One region of the Burkholderia diffusa genome, then DNA from elsewhere that is predicted to be linked to it. Evidence: riboswitches for the same ligand, from Rfam matches in the RefSeq annotation. Region 1 holds a riboswitch; the other holds the start of a gene.
The links. Region 1 has a riboswitch for cobalamin ahead of cobG (precorrin-3B synthase). Riboswitches for the same ligand answer to the same signal wherever they lie in the genome.
Positions count from the first base shown of each region.

Region 2: linked by a shared signal. The riboswitch ahead of WI26_RS21075 (TonB-dependent receptor domain-containing protein) and the one ahead of cobG (precorrin-3B synthase) in region 1 are both predicted to bind cobalamin.

Region 1 is NZ_CP013362.1:1,733,696-1,740,555, forward strand. Features, by position in the region: gene WI26_RS07965 (precorrin-2 C(20)-methyltransferase) at 1-262, opposite strand, end outside; gene WI26_RS07970 (precorrin-8X methylmutase) at 259-885, opposite strand; gene cobG (precorrin-3B synthase) at 878-2,239, opposite strand; cobalamin riboswitch at 2,346-2,538, opposite strand; gene WI26_RS07980 (bifunctional cobalt-precorrin-7 (C(5))-methyltransferase/cobalt-precorrin-6B (C(15))-methyltransferase) at 2,743-3,978, shown strand; gene WI26_RS07985 (cobalt-precorrin-5B (C(1))-methyltransferase) at 3,978-5,066, shown strand; gene WI26_RS07990 (cobalt-precorrin-6A reductase) at 5,063-5,794, shown strand; gene cobM (precorrin-4 C(11)-methyltransferase) at 5,838-6,566, shown strand; gene WI26_RS08000 (MFS transporter) at 6,775-6,860, opposite strand, start outside.
Region 2 is NZ_CP013363.1:1,293,602-1,300,461, forward strand. Features, by position in the region: gene WI26_RS21060 (hypothetical protein) at 1-73, shown strand, start outside; gene WI26_RS21065 (SDR family NAD(P)-dependent oxidoreductase) at 120-944, opposite strand; gene WI26_RS32335 (hypothetical protein) at 1,094-1,249, shown strand; cobalamin riboswitch at 1,358-1,551, shown strand; gene WI26_RS21075 (TonB-dependent receptor domain-containing protein) at 1,870-3,798, shown strand; gene WI26_RS21080 (LysE family translocator) at 3,836-4,474, opposite strand; gene WI26_RS21085 (Lrp/AsnC family transcriptional regulator) at 4,589-5,050, shown strand; gene WI26_RS21090 (VOC family protein) at 5,114-5,524, shown strand; gene WI26_RS21095 (copper-binding protein) at 5,578-5,925, opposite strand; gene WI26_RS21100 (DUF2182 domain-containing protein) at 5,965-6,756, opposite strand; gene WI26_RS21105 (DUF1326 domain-containing protein) at 6,753-6,860, opposite strand, start outside.

The DNA.
Region 1 (6,860 bases):
CGTAGAAATCGGCGATCACGTTCTCGTAGCAGAGCGGTGGCGGCAGCGCCTCGGTCGTCACCGGATAGACGAGCGGCAGTTGCGTCTGTGCATCGTGCAGGTGCGCCTCGACGATCCCGTAGGCGTTGCCCTTCTTGCCCTTCGCGACGAAATACGCGACCACCGGCGCGGCCTGCAGCACGCGCAGCGCCTTGATCGTCATCAGTTCGGGGTCGCCGGGGCCGACGCCGACGCCGAACAGGCGTCCGCGCGGGGCCGTCATTCTGCCTCCGTCGCGAGTGCGTTGACGGCGGCCGCGGCCATCGCGCTGCCGCCGCGCCGGCCGAGCAGCGCGACGTACGGCACGCCGCGGCTGTCGGCGTCGAGCGCCGCCTTGGATTCGGCCGCGCCGATGAAGCCGACCGGAAAACCGAGAATCAACGCGGGACGCGGCGCACCGGCGTCGATCATGTCGAGCAGGTGGAACAGCGCGGTCGGCGCATTGCCGATCACGACGACGCTGCCGGCCAGATGCGGGCGCCACAGTTCGAGCGCCGCGGCCGAGCGCGTGTTGCCGAGATGCCGCGCAAGGTCCGGCACTTCCGGTTCGCCGAGCGTGCAGATCACGCGATTGCCGGCCGGCAGCCGCGCGCGCGTGATGCCTTCGGCGACCATCCGCGCATCGCACAGGATCGGCGCGCCGGCCGTGAGCGCCGCGCGGCCCGCCGTGCCGGCGCCGGCCGAGAAGCGCAGGTCGTAGGCGACATCGACCATCCCGCACGCGTGGATCACGCGCACGGCGAGCTTCTCGAGATCGGGCGGAACCTGCGACAGGTCGGCCTCGGCGCGGATCGTCGCGAACGACTGGCGGTAGATTTCCTGCCCGTCGCGAATGTAGTCAAGCATCGGTGGTGTCCTGGCTGTGCCGCGCGCCCGCCAGTCGGGCCGCGGCCTGGTCAATCGTCAGATGGCGCGCGAGCGGGGCGCCGAGGCCCGCGGCGGCGTCGCGCCGGTAAAGGTCGTAGCGTGCCGGCGCGACCGCGACGAGGGTGTACGCGGCCGGGTGCGGCAGTGCGCAATGGCGCTCGCAGCCGGTCAGGTGCGCGTCGACCGGATGGCCGATACGTGCGGCCAGCGCGAGCGCATCGTGTTTCGTATCGGCGCGCGACTTCGCGCAGCCCGCGCTGCCGGCGCAGGCGACCAGCGCCGCCAGCGGGTCGGACGCCGTGCACACGAGGCCGAGCGCCGCGAGCGCGTCGAGCACGGCTGGCGTGCGATCGTGCCGCACGCCGTGCACGAACACGCCTTGCCACGGGGTCATCGACAGCGTGCCGTCGCCTTCCGCTTCGGCGAGTGCCGCAAGCCGCTCGAGTTGGGTTGCGTCGAGCCGGCCGAGCACGAACTGCGCGCCGACGCTGCAGCGATCCGCATCGCGCGATGGCCGTGCACCGAAACGCAACGCGGCGTCCGCATGCTTGCGTCGCCAGCCGGACAATGCCGGATCGGCTTCGAGCGGGAAGGGTGCGTAATGCTGCGCGCGCTCGCGCAGCGCGCCTGCGCGACCGGTCGCGAGCAACGCGCGCATCCGCGTGACGTCGGCCGGTGCGAGATCGAGGAACGCGAGCAGCAGTGCGCGAACGAGCGCGACGGTCTGGTCCGGCGCGACGTCGAACCAGGCGGGCGGATCGCCGGGCGCGACCGGCGGGCAGCCGGCCAGGCCTGCGGCGATGCGGACCGCACCGTCGCCGCGACGCCACGCGGCGAGCCAGACGTCGTGCGGATGATCGAGCGCCGCGACCGATTCGCCGCCGTCGAGCTGGATCGAGAATTTCGGCGACACCTCGCCGCGGCGCGGCTCGTGCGTCAACATGTCGAGCAACGGCAGCGCGAGCGCGAGGCTGTCGAGCAGTGCGTCAGGATCGCGCCCCGCGAGCGGGCTGAGCATCAGGTTGCGGACATCGTCGCTCACGGCGAGCGAGGCCCGGTCGCCGGCGGCATCGCCCGTGCTCGCGCGCGGGCCCAGGCCCGCGCCGAGCAATGCGTCGGTCAGCGTATCGGCCGCGCCGTCGCGGACGCCGCGCAGCTGGAGATTCGCGCGATTGGTTGCGTCGATCGCGCCGGAGCCGCAGGCGCGCGCGGCGGCGGCGATCGCCCGCGCCTGCCGTGCGTCGAGCCGGCCGCCCGGCAGCTTGATCCGGCACAGCCCGCCGTCGGCGGCGGCGACCACGCGCACGAGCCCCGGACAAGCCGACGGGCGCACGACGGGCGACGCAGGAATGGAATCGGGGGCGGAACTCAACGGGATACCGGGACAGTGTCGCGCCGCGGCCAACGCATCGGTACACCCCGCCCGACGCCGACTGGCACGCACGCACTTTCATGCCGGCAGGTCTCCTGGCTGACAGGTCGGCGCCGGCTCCCGGCCTTCCCGGTGAAACCAGTGGCATGAGGGGGGCGATCGGCTCGCTGTCTACAGTTGCGGGGGCAGCCACAGCGGCGCGGTTTGCGCCCTGTGTTCCCTCTTCGGCCCCGAAGGGCACCGGCGAACGAACGGCCGTAGGATACCCGATTTCACCGGCGCTTCGCGACCGCCGGGCGGCCGCCGTGGCCGAAGCGAAATGCGGCCGGGCGCCGGCGGCCCCGCAGATGAAACGCGCGATGGAACACGGTACCATGCCGACTTTCACAATGCGGACGGCCGCACCGGCGCCTTCACGGCCGCCGTGCGGCGACTCGATGGAACCGGACGATGGGGAAGGGTGCATGACGGCGTGGCTGACGGTAGTGGGCATCGGCGACGACGGCTACGCGGGGCTCGGGCGCAGCGCGCGGCGCGCGCTGCTCGACGCGACGCGCGTGGTCGGCGCGAAGCGGCACCTCGACATGCTGCCCGCGCGGCTGCGGGCCGAACGCGCAGCATGGCCGTCGCCGTTCGACCTGTCGGGCCTGCTCGCGCGGCGCGGATCGCCCGTCTGCGTGCTGGCAAGCGGCGACCCGATGCTGTTCGGCGTCGGCGCGACACTCGCACGCGAACTGTCCGCCGGCGAATGGCGCGTGCTGCCCGCGCCGTCGTCGCTGTCGCTGGCTGCCGCGCGGCTCGGCTGGGCGCTGCAGGACGTCGGCGCGGTGTCGCTCGTCGGCCGTCCGCTCGCGACGCTCGCGCGCCATCTGCTGCCGGGCCGGCGCCTGTTCGTGCTGAGCGCCGACGGCCGCACGCCGGCCACGGTCGCCGCCGAACTCGCCGCGCGCGGCTTCGGCCCGACGCGCATCAGCGTGTTCGAACACCTCGGCGGCCCGCTGGAACGGCGCATCGACGGCCTCGCGCAGGACTGGAACATCGACGAAACCGCCGCGCTCAATCTCGTTGCGCTCGATTGCCAGGCCGGCCCCGACGCGCCACGCCGCGCACTCACGCCCGGCCTGCCCGACGACGCGTATCGCCACGACGGCCAGCTCACCAAGCGCGACATGCGCGCGCTGACGCTCGGGCGCCTCGCGCCCGCGCCCGGCGAACTGCTGTGGGACGTCGGCGCGGGCAGCGGCTCGATCGGCATCGAGTGGATGCGCGCGCATCCGTCGTGCCAGGCGATCGCGATCGAGTCGCATGCGGAGCGGCAGCGCTTCATCGAGCACAACCGCGACGCGCTCGGCGTGCCGGGGCTGCAACTCGTCGCGGGGCGCGCGCCCGACGCGCTTGCCGGGCTCGCGACACCCGACGCGATCTTCATCGGCGGCGGTGCAACCGCACCCGGCGTGCTCGACGCGTGCTGGTCGGCGCTGAAGCCCGGCGGCCGGCTCGTCGCGAACGCGGTCACGCTGCAGGGCGAGCTGGCGCTCGCCGCGTGGCGCGACATGCACGGCGGCACGCTCACGCGCGTGTCGCTCGCGCACGCCGAACCGCTCGGCCGCTTCGACACGTGGCGGCAGCCGTTGCCCGTCACGCTGTACGACGCGCGCAAACCGGATGCCACGGCAACGGACCTCGCGGATCGCGCATGATGCGAGACGAAACCCCCGAACAACCGGCACCGCTGCGCTTCGGCTACACGACCGGCAGCTGCGCGACCGCAACGTCGCTGGCGGCCGCGCGCCTGCTGCTCGCGGGCGTCGCGGCCGACGCCGTCGAGATCGTGCTGCCGAAGGGGCAGCGCGTGATGATGCGGCTGGCGTTCTGCCGGACCACGGCTGACGGCGCAGAAGCCGGCACGATCAAGGATGCCGGCGACGATCCGGACGTCACGCACGGCGCGCTGGTCTTCGCGCGCGTCGCGCTCGCGGCGATGCCCGGCGTGCGCTTTCACGCGGGGCCGGGTGTCGGCACCGTCACGCGCGCCGGGCTCACGCTGCCGGTGGGCGAACCTGCGATCAATCCGGTGCCGCGCCAGATGATGACTACGCACCTCGACGCGCTCGCGGCCGAATTCGGCTACGCGGGCGGCTTCGACGTGACGATCGGAGTCGAAGGCGGCGAGGCGCTCGCACTGAAGACGATGAACCCGCGTCTGGGCATCGTCGGCGGATTGTCGATCCTCGGCACGACCGGCATCGTGCGACCGTTCTCGTGCTCGGCGTACATCGCGTCGATCCATCAGGGCATCGACGTTGCACGCGCGAACGGGATCTCGCACATCGCCGCGTGCACCGGCAACGCGAGCGAGGATGCGATGCGCGCGCACTACGGCCTGCCCGACATGGCGCTGATCGAGATGGGCGATTTCGCCGGCGCGGTGCTCAAGCACCTGCGCCGCGCGCCGGTCGCCCGCCTGTCGATGTGCGGCGGCTTCGGCAAGCTCAGCAAACTCGCGGCAGGCCATCTCGACCTGCACAGCCGCCATTCCAGCATCGACCTGCCGCTGCTCGCGCAGTGGGCGGCCGAGGCGGGCGCGAGCGCGGCGCTGCAGGCCGCGATGCGCGCGGCGAACACCAGCCAGGAAGCGCTGAAGCTCGCGCAGGCCGACGGCGTGCCGCTCGGCGACATCGTCTGTGCGCACGCGCTGCGGGTCGCGCGCGACATCGTCCCGCCATCGGTCGCGGTCGAGATGTTCGCGATCGACCGGCAGGGCCGCTTCGTCGGGAGCGCACGATGAGCACGCGCATCCTGCTGCTCGGTGGCACCGCAGACGCGCTGAAGATCGCACGCGCGCTCGGCTCGCTGCACGTCTACAGCCTCGCGGGCCTCGGCAAGGTGCCCGACGACTTGCGCTGCGAAGTGCGCGTCGGCGGCTTCGGCGGAGCGGCGGGGCTCGCCGCGTATCTGCGTGGCGCCGGCATCGGCCTCGTGATCGACGCGACGCATCCGTATGCCGCGCGAATCAGCGCGAACGCGGCGGCCGCTGCGCGCGACGCGGGCGTGCCGCTGTGGGCGCTGCGTCGCGCGCCGTGGGCGCCGCAACCCGGTGACGACTGGCGGATGGTCGACGACTGGGCCGGCATCGAGGCCGCGCTCGCGCCGTTCCGGCGGCCGCTGTTCACGCTCGGCCGCGAACCCCTCGCGCATCTCGACGAGATTCCGCCGCACCAGTTCTGGCTGGTGCGCTGCCTCGATGCGCATCCCGGCAACGCACGCGCGCAGATCATCGCCGCGCGCGGGCCGTTCACGCTCGACGGCGAGCGCGCGCTGTTCGCGCTCGCCGGCATCGACGTCGTCGTCAGCAAGAACAGCGGCGGCGCCGCGACCGAGGCCAAGCTCGACGTCGCGCGTGAACGCAGGCTGCCGGTCGTGATGCTGCGCCGGCCAACGCTGCCCGACGCCGATCGCGCGTTCGACTCGGCCGCCGCGCTGCTCGATGCGCTCGACCCGGCCGCGCGCGCGTGATGTTGCGCGAGCGGCTGCCCCATGAATTGACGGAGATTTTTCGATGACGGTGTATTTCATCGGCGCGGGCCCCGGCGACCCGGAGCTGATCACGGTGAAGGGCCAGCGTCTCGTGCGCACGTGCCCGGTGATCCTGTACGCAGGCTCGCTCGTGCCGCCGGCCGTGCTCGACGGCCATCGCGCGGAGCAGGTCGTCAACACGGCCGAGCTCGACCTCGATGCGATCGTCGCGTTGCTCGCCGATGCGCATGCGAAAGGCCAGGACGTCGCGCGCGTGCATTCGGGCGATCCGTCGCTGTACGGCGCGATCGGCGAACAGATCCGCCGGCTGAAAGCCCTCGGGATTCCATATGAAATCGTGCCCGGAGTGACCGCCACGGCCGCGTGCGCGGCAACGCTCGGCGTCGAGCTGACGCTGCCCGGTGTCGCGCAGACGGTGATCCTCACGCGCTTCGCCGGCAAGACGACGATGCCGGAAGGCGAAGCACTCGGCGCGCTCGCCGCGCATCGCGCGACGCTCGCGATCCATCTTGGCGTGCGGCATCTCGCGAGGATCGTCGACGAAGTGCTGCCGCATTACGGGCCCGCCTGCCCGGTCGCGGTGATCTATCGTGCGAGCTGGCCCGACGAGGAACGCGTGACCGGCACGCTGGCCGACATCGTCGACAAGGTGCAGGGCACGCGGATCGAGCGCACCGCGCTGATCCTGATCGGCCGCGTGCTCGATGCCGAAGGGTTCGCGGATTCGACGCTGTATGCGAGCGGGAGTTGATTGCGCGTGCACGGAACGCGATGCTCGTCGTGTTTCGACGCATCGCGACGACGGATGTTCTCGCGAAGCGACCCGCCCGCTGAGCAGCGCCGTTGGCCGAATGGCGCCAACCCTGCCATCGCACCTGACTGAGCAACGACGGACAATCGCGCGCCGGTCACGAGCCGGTCATCGATCCGACGCCTTCACGCACTGCGTGTGACCCGCGCTACGCACGCGCCACGCGCCGCGCAAACCGCGGCGCGAACCCCGCCGCCAGCGCGAACAGGACGACGCACAGGCAAGCCATCGCGA
Region 2 (6,860 bases), on a different replicon from region 1:
CGATCAGAACAATACGCCGCCCGATCGCGGCGGCGACCCCAGCGGCCGCACGCACGCCGGCACGCATATGTAACCCGGCGTGAGCCGGCCGCATCGGTCGGCCGGCCCGCGTCACCTCATCACATCGACGGCAGCGACGGATCGCGCGCGGCGAGGATGTCCGCGGTGCGCTGCTGCAGCGCGCCGTCGATCGTCTGCGGTTGCGGAATCAGCCAGTAACGCCCGTCGCGAATACCGTCGAACGCCCGCGCCGCGAATGCGTCGGGCGTGAGCCCGTGCGCGTTCAGCATCTCGCGCATCGCCTCGACGAAACCCTGCACCTCCGGCCGCTCGTGCGCGGCGCCGAACGGGTCGTTGAAAATGCCCGTCTGCACCGGGCCCGGCGCGAGCAGCGACACGCCGACCGGCGCGCCGAGCATCTTCAGTTCGCCGTACAGCGATTCGGTCAGCGCGACCACCGCGAATTTCGTCGCCGAGTATGGCGACATCAACGGGCTCGGCAGGAACCCGCCGACCGACGCGGTATTGACGATGCGCGCCGGCACGTTGCGCTCGAGCATGCGTGGCACGAAGCTGCGGATCCCGTTCATCACGCCGTGCACGTTGATCGCGAAACTGCGCTCGAACCGCTCCGGCGTGATTTCCCAGCTGAAACCGGTCGCCATCACGCCCGCATTGTTGAACAGCAGGTCGACGCCGCCGAAGCGTTGCCATGCGGCGTCGGCCAGCGCGTCGACGGCTTCCGGGCGGCTGACGTCCGTCGGCACGCACAGCACGTCGGTTTCGAGCGTCGCGGCGAACGCGTCGAGCTTTGCCGGGTCGAGATCGGCCAGCACCACGCGCATGCCGAGCCCGGCGGCGTGGCGCGTGAGCCCGCTGCCGATCCCGCTGGCCGCGCCGGTAATCACGGCGGTACCGCCGTCGAAGCGAATCGAAGTCGTCATGTCAGTGTCCTGTCGGGTCGATGCGCGGATGCGCGTATGCGGTAATCACGGGCGCCGGCAACCGCGTGCGGCCGTCGAGCGAGCGCACCGCCAGCCCCAAGAGAATGTCGTGCGCGGGCCGCTCTGCGTCAGCCGGCGATATCCGCAACATGCAGCACGAGCTTGGCTTTCGCGTCGCCCATTTGAACGAGATCGAACGGGCGCCGCCTGTTCGAGCACGCGCAGCACGCCCCGAGGCGAGCCGTTCTGCAATCGCTACCGGCTTGGCCGCCTTCCTCGTCGATTTTCCGTTTCGTCTGATGTAACGCGGTGCCGAGGTCTCGCAAGACAAGATCGGGAAGGAATCCCGCGAGCACTGACGTTTTTTCGCATCCCTGCGCGCATCGCCAATTGACGCGCAGGAGTGCTCGCCATTACGCTTGCGCGCTGATGGTTCCCGGAGACGGGATCAAAAGGGAACGCAGGAGAGGCAACGCCTCGGATCTGCGGCTGCCCCCGCAACTGTGAGCGGCGAATCCGCACTACCCCACGCCACTGGGAAACCGGGAAGGCCGGTGCGAATAGCGACCCGCGAGCCAGGAGACCTGCCATCGACCCGAGGTCCAAGCAGCCGCGCCGGGCGGGGTGTCCCGGAGCGCCAGGCGCCGCCTTTGGCGGCCGCCCCGTTGCATGGACGGCCCGACCTCAGGACCCTTCAGATGTCCAGTCTTTCCGCCTCCCTCCGCTTCCTCGCCGGAAGCGTCGTGCCGTCGCGCCAGCCATGGGCGCGCCGTGTCCGCACGCGTGTGCCGTATCGCGTCGTCCGGCTCGCCCGGCGACCGCCCACGCCGTCCGGTCTCGTGATAGACCCAAACGAACTCCGGCGGTACGCACCGCCACCCGCTTACGCTCGCCGTACCTGCAACACGATCACGCTCATTGCCTCATGAATCTTCGCCACCTTCTCGCCACGTCCGCCGCCACGGCGCTGTTCGCCCCGCTCGCCCATGCCGCCGACGACTCGGCGCTCGCTCAGCCGCCCCGACCCGCCGAAGCCGCCGACCTGCCGACGATCAGCGTGACCGACACGCGGCACCTGCCCGAATCGTTCGACCAGCGCTATGCGACGACGCAGGTGCTCACGCGCGCCGATCTCGACCGGCTGTCGCCGAGTGACCCGAGCATCACGCAGGCGCTCGCGACGCTGCCGGGCGTGACCGTCTCGCAGAACGGCGGCCCCGGCTCGTCCGCCTCCGTCAGCATCCGCGGTTCGTCCGCCAACCAGGTCGCGGTGTTCATCGACGGCATCCGGATCGGCTCGCCGACGACGGGCATCGCGCCGTGGGCCGACCTGCCGACCGACGCGTTCGAACGCGTCGAGGTGATCTCCGGGCCGGCCGCCGCGTCGTTCGGCGCGAATGCGATGGGCGGCGTCGTGCAATTGTTCACGCGCCGCGCGGCCGGCCAGCCGAACCAGACCACCGCGTCGTTCGGTGGCGGCTCGAACAAGACGTTCGACACGCAGGTGCGCACGTCGGGCACCGTGCCGTCGACGGGGCCGCTCGCCGCGCTCGGCGGCCTCACCTACACGCTGGGCCTGCACGACTACAACACGGCCGGCATCGACGCGACGCGGCCGTTCGCATACGGGCACGAGGCCGGCCGCAATCCGTATCACGCGCAGGACCTCGATGCGCGGCTCGGCTACGCGCGCGACAACTGGTCGATCTCGACGTTCGCGCTGTATCACCGTTCCGACCTGTCCTTCGACAACGCCGGCTTTGCGAATCGCGAGCTCGATCATCAGTTGACGACCGGCGTCGCGTTCCATCTCGACATCACGCCCGACACGCAGTTCGACCAGTCGTTCGGTTATGCCAACGATCGCCAGTTCCTGTATGCGAGCGACCCGACCATCCCGACCGACCAGATCAACTCGCAGCGCATCAGCGCGTCGACGTCGCTGACCCATCAGGAGCATGGCTTCCGGCTGTTCGGCCTGCCGTTGTCGGGCGAGACGAAGCTCGCGTACGACTTCACGCGCGAACAGGCATTCCTGCCGGTCGACGTGCCGGACGGCTTGCCCACGCGCAACGACTCCGCGTTCTCGCTGCATCAGTCGGCGACGCTCGGCAGCGTGACGATGTTCGTCGCGGGGCGGCACGAGATCATCGCAGGAAAGGCCGTGAACACCGGTAACGCCGCGCTGTCGTGGGCCATCACGCCGGTCTATACGGCGCGCGTGTCGTACGGCAACGCGTTCCGTCTGCCCTCGTTCAACGACCTGTACTACCCGGGCTACGGCAATCCGGACCTGAACCCGGAACGCAGCGATTCGGTCGAGGCCGCGCTCGACGCGAACACGGCTTACGGCACGTTCAGCGCCGCGATCTACGACACGCGCATCAGCAACCTGATCGCGTACAACCCCGCGACGCGCTCGCCGATGAACATCGGCCGCTCGCATATCCGCGGCATCGACCTGTCGTACAAGGGCACGATCGGCCGCCATACACCCGTGAGCATCGCGATCGGTTTCCTGAATCCGCAGGACGAAACCAACGACAGCTGGCTCAACCGCCGGCCGCGCCAGACGGTCAGCGTCAACGTCGACCACACGTGGGACGAATTCAACCTGCATGCACTGAGCACGGGCGCGTCGCTGAACTACGGCGGCACGACGTTCGACGACCCGGCCAACACGACGTATCTGCCGTCGTACCTGACCGTGAACCTGCGCGCGTCGTACAGGATCAATTCGCACCTGACGGTGTCGGCGACGCTGTCGAACCTGTTCGACCGTCAGTACATGACCGCGTACGGCTACAACACGCTCGGTCGCGCCGCGTTCGGCAAGCTCAGCTATACGTTCTGACCCGGGTGCGCGCGGTGCGTCGAACGCGTGGTTTGCGTCACGCCCCGACGATGCCGCGCATGCCGGCGATCAGCTGGATCGCGCCGAACATCGCGATCACGACCGCGGATCCGCGCGACAGGCCGTGCGTGAAGCTCAGCGGCATCTTCGTGCGCAACGCGGCGGTCGCGCTGCTCAGGCACAGCCACCACGTCGCGGATCCGACGAACACGCCCGCAACCATCAACGCCACGGTCGAACCCATCGCACCTTCATGCGTGCCCGACAACGGGCCGAGCGCCGCGAAGATGCCGACGAATGACAGGATCGTCATCGGGTTCGACAGCGTGAGGCCGAAGGTCGTCAGGAAATCGCGCAGCACGGTCGCACGCGGCACGTCGCGCACCGCGGCCGGCGCGGCCGGCGCCTGTCGCGCGATGGACCAGGCCAGCCACACGAGGAACGCGCCGCCGACGATTTTCAGCGCCACGGTCAGCATCGGAAACGCCGTGACGATGCCCGCGACACCCAGCGCGCCGAGCAGCCCGTAGATCGCATCGGCACACGCGGCGCCGATGCCTGTCGCGAACCCCGCGTGAAAGCCACGGCTCAGGCTGCGCTGGATGCAGAGCATGCCGATCGGGCCGACCGGCACTGCGATCGACAACCCCATCACGACGGATTTGATGAACAGCATGGCCGGCTCCTCGCGACATGCAATGGCATGAACCGCATCGTAGGGAAAATCCGGTCGCCGCTGAAGACGGTTTTTAAGGAAAAATGGCCCCTTCACCTTAAAAACTCCGCCACGATGGACGAACTCGACTGGAAGATACTCGCGCTGCTGCAGGCCAACGGCCGCATCAGCTACACGGAGCTGGCGCGCCAGGTTCATCTGTCGGTGCCGGCGGTGACGGAACGCGTGAAACGCCTCGAATCGACGGGCGTGATCGACGGCTACACGGCGCGCGTCAATTCGGCCGCGGCCGGCTACCCGGTGAGCGCGCTGATCGGCATCACGGTGCCGCAGCCGGCCAAGGCGAAATTCCTGAAGCTGCTCGAAACGATTCCCGAAGTGGTCGAGTGCCATCACGTGACCGGCGCGGATTCCTACGTGATGCGATTCGTCGCGGTCAGCATGGCGCACCTAGAGCAACTGATCGAGCGCATCAACCTGTACGGCGAAACGCGCACGTCGATCGTGATGTCGACGCCGCTGCCGGCGCGGGGCCTTGCGCGGCCGGCAGCGGCGATCAAAGGCATTCGGGGGTGACAGAACACCCCGCGTTGCGCGATGCTGTGCGGTGCGCACCTTGCACGAACCGGACAACCTGCCATGCCAGTGATCGGACTGAATCATTACAACTTGCGCGCAGATCGAGCCACGCTCGATGCGCTGCGCGATTTCTACGTGAACGTCGTAGGCCTCGAGGCGGGCTATCGTCCGCCGTTCCAGAGCAATGGCTACTGGCTCTACGCGGGGGCGCAGGCGATCCTCCACCTGTCGGAAGCACGGCCCGGCGAGGTTCGGCCGACGCACGTCGTCAATACGGTCGACCATATGGCGTTTTCCTGCGAGAACGCCGCCGACATGGAGCGGCGCCTGGCCGACGCGCAGGTCCGGTACTCGCGCGCGTACGTGCCGCTCACGTGCCAGCTCCAGCTCTTTTTCACCGACCCGGCCGGCAATGGCGTCGAATTGAATTTCGCGGAAGCCGACGGCGACCCTGGTAAAGGCCCGGGTTAGCGCGGGCGACCGGCCCGTGTCGATCGCCCGGATCGCGGTCGCTTGCGCGACCGTTACTGTCGTTGCACGAGCTTCACGATCGTGAGCGCACCGTTCACGCGCTCGACCCGGACCTTGACCTTGTCGCCCACGTGCAGCGACGCGATCATCGCCCTGTCACCGGCCCTGAACGCCATCGTCATCGGCGCCATCCCGACGTTCTCGAGCGCGCCGTGCTTCAGCGTCACCATGCCGTGCGCGGCATCGACCCGTTTCACTTCGGCATCGGTCAGCCCCGCATCCGGCGCCGACATCTTCATGTCGCCCATGCTCATGTCGGACATGGTCCCGCCCGCGCGCACCGGCATCGCAACGACGACCATCGCGCCGAGGACGGCGACGGCGAAGCATCCGATCTTCATCGAGCGACTCCCTGGCGCAGCCAATGACGAACGCGCCCGCTACACCAGCAGCGTCGCGACCGCCCACGCGATCAGCACGACGCCCAGCGCGCGGCCAATGCGTTCGCCGCCCGGCAGCACCTTTTCGACGAGCACGAACAGCGACAACGCGACGATCCACACGACGTTCATCACGCCGCCGACGAACAGCAACGCCATCAGCAGCCAGCAGCAGCCCACGCAATACGCACCGTGCCGCACGCCAAGCAGGAAGCTGCCCGTGACGCCCGGGCGCCAGTACGTCGTGAGAAACCGGACCGGCGACCGGCACTGCCGCAGGCATGCCTGTTTCAGCGGCGAGAATTGATACGCGCCGGCCAGCGCGAGGACGATCGCGGACAGCATGGCGCTCTTCGACCACAGCATCATTCCGGAAATCAGGCCGGCAGGCTGCAGCAGCGTTTGCAGCACGGCGGCTGAGACCGAGAACGCGAACCACACGGCCAGATAGCCGGCCAGCAGGAACGTCGACGCGAACGCAGACCCGGCAGCCTGCGCACCGCGATGCTGCAGCACGCGCCGGTACAACAGCACAAGCGGCGTCGCGCCGGGCGTCATCATCGCGATCATCATCACCCACCACATCAGGACCACGGTCGCCAGCGACGGATCCATCGTGCCCATGTCGTCGGCCAACCGATGCGGGAACAGCGCGACCGCCGTCATGTCCAGCGCGGACATGCCGGTGCCCGCGCCCGTCCACAGATAGACCCAGCACGCGCCGACGAGCGCGGTCATGCCGAGCAGCGTGACGACGCGCTCGCGCCCGAGAAAATCGCCGACGGGGATCATGCCGCGACGCGATGCCGGATCAGCCCGTGGTTGTTCAGGTGCAACCGCGCGAACTGCGCGTAGGTCCGTTCGAGATCGAGCTCGATGTGGCCATGCGACCGGCT